DNA from 2 places in the Bradyrhizobium ferriligni genome. Region 1 is predicted to be linked to the other one. Evidence: predicted binding sites of a transcription regulator. Region 1 holds the regulator's gene; the other holds the start of a gene.
The links. Region 1 encodes PhoB, which activates phosphate uptake and scavenging genes when phosphate is short. Its sites were predicted from a motif close to TGTCATNNANCTGTCAT; they were not measured.

Region 1 (4,519 bases):
GGAAGGCGCCCTCGAAGGTGATGATGCGGTAGCGCTCGCCATGGCCCTTGGAGAAGTGATAGTGGCGGACCAGCTTGATCACGCCCTCCATCGCTTCGGCACCGGAATTGCAGAAGAACACGAAGTCGGCAAAGCTCTGCTCGCACAGCCGCGCGGCAAGCACCTCGCCGTCCGGGCTCTTGAACAGGTTCGACATGTGCCAGAGCTTGGTCGCCTGTTCCTGCAGCGCCTTGACCAGATGCGGATGCGCGTGTCCGAGCGCGTTGACCGCGACGCCCGAGGTGAAATCGAGATAGCGGTCGCCGTTGGTTGCGATCAGCCAGGCGCCCTCACCGCGCTCGAAGCCGAGATCGACCCTGGCGAAGACGGGAAGCAGATGCGACGTGGCAGCGTTGGTCATGGCGTTCACTGACGGTTTTTAAGCCGACAATTGCCGCTGCGCCTTGACGCCAGCGCAGCAACGGCCAGCTTCGGAAAACAAAACGGCCGCCTTTGCGGGCGGCACGTGGCGGGCATTCTATGCTGCGGTCGGTAAGTGTCAATCGTCACGAAGTGGCCTTCCTGCAATGCGAAACGAGCGCAATCCGGAGCATTCCGGTGCGGTGGAAAAGCCTCATCGCAATGCTTAACTGTGTGGGAACATGTGGACGCACGGCCGCGGACTCTTGCGCCAGAGTCACGCCATATTGTAGCGTTTGGCCTGTCGGGTACGACATCTCGTGCGGCAGTACTGGACCCTCTAAGTAGCCTTCGTATCGCGCGTAAACGTTCGGGCGCAAGACCGCGCCCGGCGAGGGCTAAGGGATTCTGGCCGCAGGGATATTTGTCCAGATTGGCTCGCAGCGCCGCTCCAATGATTGGCCGGCGCTACGCGAAGGGAAGAATGCGATGACTGTATTGACCTGGTCCGACGATCGCGTCGAGCAGCTGAAGAAGCTCTGGGAGTCCGGCCTGTCGGCCAGCCAGATCGCGGCGGAACTTGGCAATGTGACGCGAAACGCCGTGATCGGCAAAGTGCATCGGCTCGGCCTCTCCGGCCGCGCCAAGGCACCCTCCACGGCCGCGCCGCGGCAGCGCAAGGCCCGCCCCGCCCAGCACATGATGCGGGTGGCGCGCCCGGTCTCGCGCGGCAACACCGCACTGGCGCACGCCTTCGAGGTCGAGATGGAGCCGGATCCGATCTCCTTCGACAATGTGGTGCCGATGAGCCAGCGGCTGTCGCTGCTCGAGCTCAACGAGGCCACCTGTCACTGGCCGGTCGGCGATCCCTCGAGCCCGGAATTCTTCTTCTGCGGCGGCAAGGCGCTCGCCGGCCTGCCCTATTGCGCGCATCACTCGCGCGTTGCCTACCAGCCCGCCGCCGATCGCCGCCGGCCGTCGGCGAAACCGCAGATCAAGTGAGCACTCGGGAAACCACGGAAGACCTGAAAAACAAATCCCCGCGAAAGCGGGGATTTTTTTGTGGCGCGCAGCCCGTTACATCACCGCCGTCGTCCCGGCGCAGGCCGGGACCCATAACCACGAATGCGTGTTGTTAGAAAGCCGTCCGGCCACGTGCCGATTACACCGGCCGCGGCGTATGGGTCCCGGCTCCCGTGCGCAATTGCGCACTAGGCCGGGACGACACCGTGCTGCGGGCTATGAATCCCGCAACGGCCGTTACGGCTGCGGCTCGGCCTTGGCAAAGCGGTCGTCGAGCGCGTAGCCGGCGCCGCGCACGGTGCGGATCGGATCCTGCTCGCGGCCGGGATTGAGCAGCTTGCGCAGGCGGCCGATGTGCACGTCGACGGTGCGTTCATCGATGTAGATGTCGCGGCCCCAGACGCTGTCGAGCAGCTGCTCGCGGCTGAACACGCGGCCGGGATGCTCGAGGAAGAATTCGAGCAGGCGATACTCGGTCGGCCCGAGATCGATCGGACGGCCGGAGCGCGCCACGCGGCGCTTCTCGCGGTCGAGCTCGATGTCGCCATAGGTCAGCACGGTCGCAAGCCGCTCGGGGCTCGCGCGGCGCAAGAGGCCCTTCACCCGCGCCAGCAGTTCCGGCACCGAGAACGGCTTGACGATGTAATCGTCAGCGCCGGTGGCAAGCCCGCGCACGCGCTCGCTTTCCTCGCCGCGCGCGGTCAGCATGATGATCGGAAGCTGCTTGGTCTCGGGCCGCGCCCGCAGGCGGCGGCACAGCTCGATGCCGGACAGGCCCGGCAGCATCCAGTCGAGCACCACGAGGTCGGGAACGCGCTCCTTCAGCCTCGTGTCGGCATCGTCGCCGCGCCCCACCGTCTCGACATCGTAGCCTTCCGCATCGAGGTTGTAGCGCAACAGCGTCGTCAGCGCTTCCTCGTCTTCGACTACCAGAATGCGTGCGCTCATCGGTTTAAGTTCTTTCTCTGTGGTGATCCGTTGCCCAGACGCAAACCGAAACGCTTAACTTCCTTGAGCATAGTTCCCGCGGAAACGATTTGTCGCGAGGATCGTCCAGTTTCACTCTTGCCGGTTCCGCGCTTGCCGATCATGCCTCAGTTGCCCGGCACCGTGGTGGCAAAAGTGGTCATGTCCCCCTTCGGGCGCTTGTCGGTGATCTGCTGGCCCTCGATCATGTAGAACACGGTCTCTGCGATATTGGTGGCGTGATCGCCGATCCGCTCGATGTTCTTGGCGCAGAACATCAGATGGATGCAGAACGAGATGTTGCGCGGATCTTCCATCATGTAGGTGAGCAGTTCGCGGAACAGCGAGGTGCAGATCGCATCGACCTCCTCGTCGCCCTTCCAGACGTTCATCGCCGCCGGCAGGTCGTGCGCGGCATAGGCGTCGAGCACCGACTTGACCTGCGACAGCACGAGGTCGGTCATGTGCTCGAGGCCGCGGATCAGCTTCAGCGGCTGGAAATCGCTCTCCAGCGCCGCGACGCGCTTGCCCATGTTCTTGGCGAGGTCGCCGATCCGCTCGAGGTCGGTGGCGACGCGCATCGCGCTGACGATCTCACGCAGGTCGATCGCCATCGGCTGGCGGCGCGCGATCGTCAGCACCGCGCGCTCTTCGATGTTGCGCTGCAGATTGTCGATCTCGATGTCGGCGGCGACCACGCGCTTGCCGAGCGCGACGTCGCGACGGATCAGCGCGTCGACCGACTCGGTAATCATCCGTTCGACCAGGCCGCCCATCTCGGCGACCAGGCGGGTCAACTCCTGCAGGTCGCTGTCGAATGCCTTGGCGGTATGTTCAGAAGCCATCGCTTGTCTCCCTCAACCATGTTCCCGGGGATCATGGTTTCGTGTCCTGAATTTTAGCATGACCTGATCGGAAAACCGGTTTCCACTTTTCCGGATCATGCGCCGGTCAACCGAACCGGCCGGTGATGTAGTCCTGGGTGCGCCGATCGCTCGGTGAGGTGAAGATCTTGTTGGTGTCGTCGAACTCGATCAGCTCGCCGAGATACATGAAGGCGGTCTTGTCGGAGACGCGCGCCGCCTGCTGCATGTTGTGGGTGACGATCGCGATCGTGTAGTCCTCGGAGAGCTCCTGGATCAGCTCCTCGACCTTGGCGGTCGAGATCGGGTCGAGCGCCGAGCACGGCTCGTCGAACAGGATCACCTCGGGGCGCACCGCCACGGTGCGCGCGATGCACAGGCGCTGCTGCTGGCCGCCGGAGAGCGACAGGCCGGAGGCGTTCAGCTTGTCCTTGACCTCGTTCCACAGCGCGCCGCCGCGCAGCGCCTTCTCGACCCGGTCGTCCATCTCGGACTTCGAGATCTTCTCGTAGAGGCGGATGCCGAAGGCGATGTTCTCGTAGATCGTCATCGGGAACGGCGTCGGCTTCTGGAACACCATGCCGACCCGCGCGCGCAGCAAGTTGAGGTCGAGCTTGGGGTCGAGAATGTTGGTCTGGTCCAGCATCAGCTGGCCGACCGCGCGCTGGCCCGGATAGAGGTCGTACATCCGGTTGAAGATGCGCAGCAGGGTCGACTTGCCGCAGCCGGACGGGCCGATGAACGCCGTGACGCGGTTGGTGCCGAGCGTCAGGTTGATGTTCTTCAGCGCGTGGTGCTCGCCGTAATAGAAGTTGAGGTTGCGCACCGTGACTTTCGGCGGCGCTTCCGGCAGCGGAACCTGGGGAACGTGGCCCGCGGCAGTCGTGGAGACGGAAAGCTCGGTCATTTTGCGGCCCTTTCGGCACCAAGGATACGCGCGCCGATATTCAACGCGAGCACGGTGAATGTGATGAGCAGCGCACCGCTCCACGCCAGCTCTTTCCAGTAGGCGTAGGGGCTCTGCACGAAGTTGTTGATGGTCACCGGCAGGTTGGCCATCGTCTTGGTCAGATCTAGGCTGAAGAACTGGTTCGACAGCGCGGTGAACAGCAGCGGCGCGGTCTCGCCGGCGACGCGGGCGGTCGCCAGCAGCACGCCGGTGATCAGACCCGATCGCGCCGCACGATAGGCGATCCGCTTGATCACCAGCGAACGCGGCAGGCCGAGCGCGGAGGCGGCCTCGCGCAGCGGATTGGGCACCAAGAGCA
Region 2 (4,519 bases), on a different contig from region 1:
ATCAGCTCGCAGCGGCCAGCTGCCGATGATGCGGAAGCACGATGCGCTGTCGGTCTGCTTGAACAGCGCGATGCGGTCGATTGCGAGCCGCGTGAGGTCGATCGCCGCGAACCGTGTGCGCAGCTGCGCCACGATCGGGCCGCGCCGCTCGTCGCCCAGCCGCCCCGTCAGCGTCATGTGGAAGCGGAACTCCTCCATGACGTAGGGATAGCCCCAGCGGTCGAGATAGTCGCACTGCCGCGCGGTGAGCCGCTCGGGCTTGCGCCGCGCGCGATCCGCGGCTGTCAGCGGGGTACGGAACGCGTCGAATTCGGTGACGCAGTCGGCGGCAAGCTGCTGCAGTTCGTCCGAGCGGCTGGCCGGGATCACCGCGATGAAGCCGCTGATCGCGTCGACCACCGGTTCGATCACCGGAATGCGCCGCGCGCGGCCGGCGAAGGCGGCACAGGCATCGAGAAGCTCGGCCTCGCTTCGACCGTCGGCGAGCGCGGTGGGCGCCTTCAGCGTGGCGTGGAATCCATACTTGCGCGGATCTTCGCTCACCTCGCGCCAGTCGGACGTGACGCCTTCGGGAAACGGCAGGTCGTCGCCCGACACCGCATCGTAACCGAGCAGTGTCGAACCGAAGCGGTGCAGGACGCTGTCGGGTGACGGCGCATAGTAGATCGCGTAGCGCGGAGTGCTGGACATGGGCTTGGGCTACGCCGCCGCAACTGTCTTGCGCGGCGCGCGCGAATGAACAAGGCAGCTTGCGTCCGCCAGATGCACCAGACGTCCGGCTGAGATCACGGCGACGATGCGTGGCCGCAGCGGCGCCTTGTCGTCGACGACGACGATGTCGGCACGGCGGCCCACCGCGAGCACGCCGCGATCGGCGAGCCCTGCCGCGCGCGCCGGTGCCGACGAGATCAGGTCCCAGGCCCTGGCGAGCGGCAGGATGCCGTCGGCGACGAGGCGGAACGCCGCGAGCAGCTGCGCCGGATAGTAGTAGTCCGACGCCAGCACCGAGCAGAGGCCCTGTGCGATCATGTCGGATGCCTTCGTCCAGCCGGTGTGGCTGCCGCCGCGCACCACATTGGGCGCGCCGAACACGATGAAGTCGCCCGCGCCAGCGGCATCGCGCGCGGTCTCCTCATTGACGGGGAATTCGGCGATCACAGCGCCCAGCGCGCGAAACTCCTGGCGCATCGCCGGGCTGTTGTCGTCGTGTGAGAGCATACGGATATCAGCCGCGCGCGCAGCCGCGGCCAGTCGCGCGATCGAGGCGGGCACTTCGGGACGGCGCGCCACAACCCGGTCGAGCATGTCGTTGACGGCCTCGAGGGAGAGCCCGGTGCGTTCGGCCAGCTGGTTGCGTTTCTTCGGCTTGACGTTGCTGTGGTCGTTGAAGGCGAACAGGTCGATGCGGCCTTCGCTGAGCCATTGAATGATTTCGGCCTCGGCCTCGAGATTGTGGGTCTCGTGGCGCAGATGGAAGCGGGTGTCGGCGGCGAGCTGCGGCCGCAGCGCCTCGATCGCATCGAGCAGCTTGCGCGCATTCTCCGCGCTGCGCAGGCCGGGCTCCCACGACCAGGTCGTGCCATGGAATACGGTGGTGATGCCGTTGGCGATCGCCTGCCGGTCGCTGTCAACAAGCGCCACGTCGGTCGGGAAGTCGACGCTTGGGCGTGGCATCATCTGCCGCTCGAATGCATCGCCGTGCAGGTCGATGATGCCGGGCAGCACCAGGAGGCCGGTGGCATCGATGTGAAGCGCGGCGCGACCCTGCTCGGCGTCGAGCGCACCGATGTCGCGGCCCGCGGTCCGCAGCGAGGTCTCGACCAAGGCGCCGTCAACCAGCGTGCGCCCGCCCTCGATGAAAATGTCCGTCACGATGCGGCGCTCCGTTGTTTGTTCTGTGATGGGGATACGGCCTCGGCCTCATGCTTGTCGAGGAATTCCTCGACCGCGAGTTTGCGAAAGTCGGGCAGGACACGCCGAAGTGTTTCGTGATCCCAGTCCCACCATGCGAGCGCGGCGAGGCGGTCGGCGATCGTCTCGGAGAAGCGCCGCTTCACCGGCCGCGCCGGATTACCGGCAACGATGGTGTAGGCGGGAACGTCCTTGGTCACGATCGCGCCGGCGGCAATGACGGCGCCGGTTCCGATGTTCCGTCCTGGTAACAGGATCGCACCATGCCCGATCCAGACGTCATGGCCGATATGCACGTGATGCGCACGTCGCCAGTTGAAGAAGTCGGTGTCGTCGCTCTCTCCGGGAAAATACGCGCTGGCGCGATAGGTGAAATGCGCCTGGGTAGCGCGATGCATCGGGTGGTTGCCGGGGTTGATGCGGGTCATCGCCGCGATCGAGCAGAACTTGCCGATCGAGGTGTAGGTGATCTGGCTGTCGTTCACGACGTAGGAATAGTCGTCCATGCTGACTTCAAGCAGGATCGTGCGCGCGCCGACCTCGGTGTATTTGCCGAGCTTGCTCTCACGGACCGACGCAGTCGGGTCGACGGTCGGCACAACCGAGAGTGTCTTTCCGGCCATCAGGGCCTCCGCAAATCTTCAAGAATCTTGGGCTTCCGGGGATGCGTGCTCGTCATCGGGACGCTTGATGACAACATCATGACGTCGGGATGACGGCAAGCGAGCGACAAGGGAGGGGTGTGGACGATCGCCGCACCGCAGCGCTGTCGTCACATAACTGTAAAACGCCGGGGATAGCGATGGCCCAACGAGGCGCGGTTGGAGCATTACATGCTGGTGGTGGAAGGTTTGACGTGCCGGTTCGGCACGAAAGCCGCAGTCGACAACGCGTCCTTTTCGATCGCGCCGGGCAGCTTTGTCGGCGTGATCGGCCGCTCCGGTGCCGGCAAGTCGACGCTGTTGCGGATGATCAATCGTCTCGCCGATCCGACCTCCGGCCGTATCCTGTTCGAAGGCACCGACGTTACCGCGTTGCGCGGCAAGGAACTGCGGCGGTGGCGCGCGCGCTCGGCGATGATCTTCCAGCAGTTCAATCTGGTCGGCCGCCTTGATGTGCTGACCAACGTGCTGATGGGTCGGCTGGCCCAGATTCCGTCATGGCGCTCGCTGGTGCAGGTCTGGCCGGAGCAGGACAGGGCGCTGGCGCTGTCGGCGCTCGAGCAATTCGACATCGCCCAGCTCGCGGCACAGCGCGCCGACCAGCTCTCCGGCGGCCAGCAGCAGCGCGTCGCGATCGCCCGCGCGCTGGTGCAGGAGCCCGACATCATTCTCGCCGACGAGCCGATCGCCTCGCTCGATCCGCGCAACACCAAGATCGTGATGGACGCGCTGCTGCGCATCAACAAGCATTTCGGCATCACTGTGCTTTGCAATCTGCACTCGCTCGACCTGGCGCGGACCTATTGCGACCGCTTGGTCGGCATGGCCGCGGGTCGCGTGGTGTTCGATGGCGCCCCCGCGGCGCTCACCGACCATATCGCCCGCGAGCTCTATGACCTCGAGGCCAATGACGTCATCGGCGCGGCACCGCTGCCCGCGCCCGACGGTGCAACTGCGCCGGCACTCGGCACCGCAGCCGCGGCCTGAGCGTCGCGCACTTTTCAATCTGGGAGGCCGAGCATTTTGCTCGGCCAACAGGTGCAACTACGACAAAAGAGGGGTAGTCATGTTCACTCGTCGCATCATTCTGGCCGGCGCTGCCGCGCTGGCATTTGCCGGTCCGGCCTCCGCGCAGGACTGGAAGGCAAAATATCCGGAGCTCACCTTCGCGGTGGTGCCGGCCGAGAACGCCTCCGGCGTCACCGAGCGTTGGACGCCGTTCGTCGCGTATCTGTCGAAGGAACTCGGCGTGAAGGTCACGCTGCGCATTGCCAACGACTACGCGGCCGTCATCGAGGGCCAGCGCGCCGGCAACATCCAGATCGCCAGCTACGGCTCGGCCTCGTTCTCTCGCGCGCGCTTGACCGGCGTCAAGACCGACGCGTTCGCCAACGATATGAACGCCGACGGTTCGACCGGCTATTACTCGGTGTTCTTCGTCAAGGCGTCGAGCCCGTACAAGACCGTCGAGGACCTGAAAGGCAAGAATCTCGGCTTGGTCGATCCGAACTCGACGTCCGGCAACAACGTGCCGCGCTTCGAACTCAACAAGATGGGCATCGGGAACGCCGAGGGCTATTTCGGCAAGGTCGTGTTCACCGGCAGCCACGAGAACGCCGTCTTGGCGCTGTCGCAGGGAACCGTTGATGTGGCCGCCAACCAGTGGACCAACGAGGACGATTCCACGCTCGCCCAGATGCTGACCAAGGGCATGCTGAAGAATGCCGACGGCTCGGCGATGAAGAAGGATGATTTCCGCATCATCCACAAGTCGGCGCTGATCATCAACGGCCCTTATGCGTACAACACCGATCTTCCGGAGGATCTGAAGGCCGCGATCGCAAAGGCCTTCTTCGACGCCCCGACCAAGGACAAGGCCGCCTTCGACCGTCTATCCGACGGTCAGAAGAAGGGCTTCCATCCCGCCACCACCAAGGATTGGGACG

Region 2: phnC (phosphonate ABC transporter ATP-binding protein) is a predicted target of PhoB. The motif match lies at 2,602-2,618, and genes of this name have one in related genera.

The regions. Positions count from the first base shown of each region.
Region 1 covers NZ_JBXEJO010000018.1:55,087-59,605, forward strand. The annotation lists gene AC1VNY_RS13060 (acetylornithine transaminase) at 1-400, opposite strand, end outside; gene AC1VNY_RS13065 (GcrA family cell cycle regulator) at 889-1,401, shown strand; gene phoB (phosphate regulon transcriptional regulator PhoB) at 1,660-2,370, opposite strand; gene phoU (phosphate signaling complex protein PhoU) at 2,517-3,233, opposite strand; gene pstB (phosphate ABC transporter ATP-binding protein PstB) at 3,340-4,158, opposite strand; gene pstA (phosphate ABC transporter permease PstA) at 4,155-4,519, opposite strand, start outside.
Region 2 covers NZ_JBXEJO010000086.1:26,280-30,798, reverse strand. The annotation lists gene AC1VNY_RS36385 (DUF1045 domain-containing protein) at 1-690, opposite strand, end outside; gene AC1VNY_RS36380 (alpha-D-ribose 1-methylphosphonate 5-triphosphate diphosphatase) at 700-1,872, opposite strand; gene AC1VNY_RS36375 (transferase hexapeptide repeat family protein) at 1,869-2,534, opposite strand; gene phnC (phosphonate ABC transporter ATP-binding protein) at 2,745-3,560, shown strand; gene phnD (phosphonate ABC transporter substrate-binding protein) at 3,640-4,519, shown strand, end outside.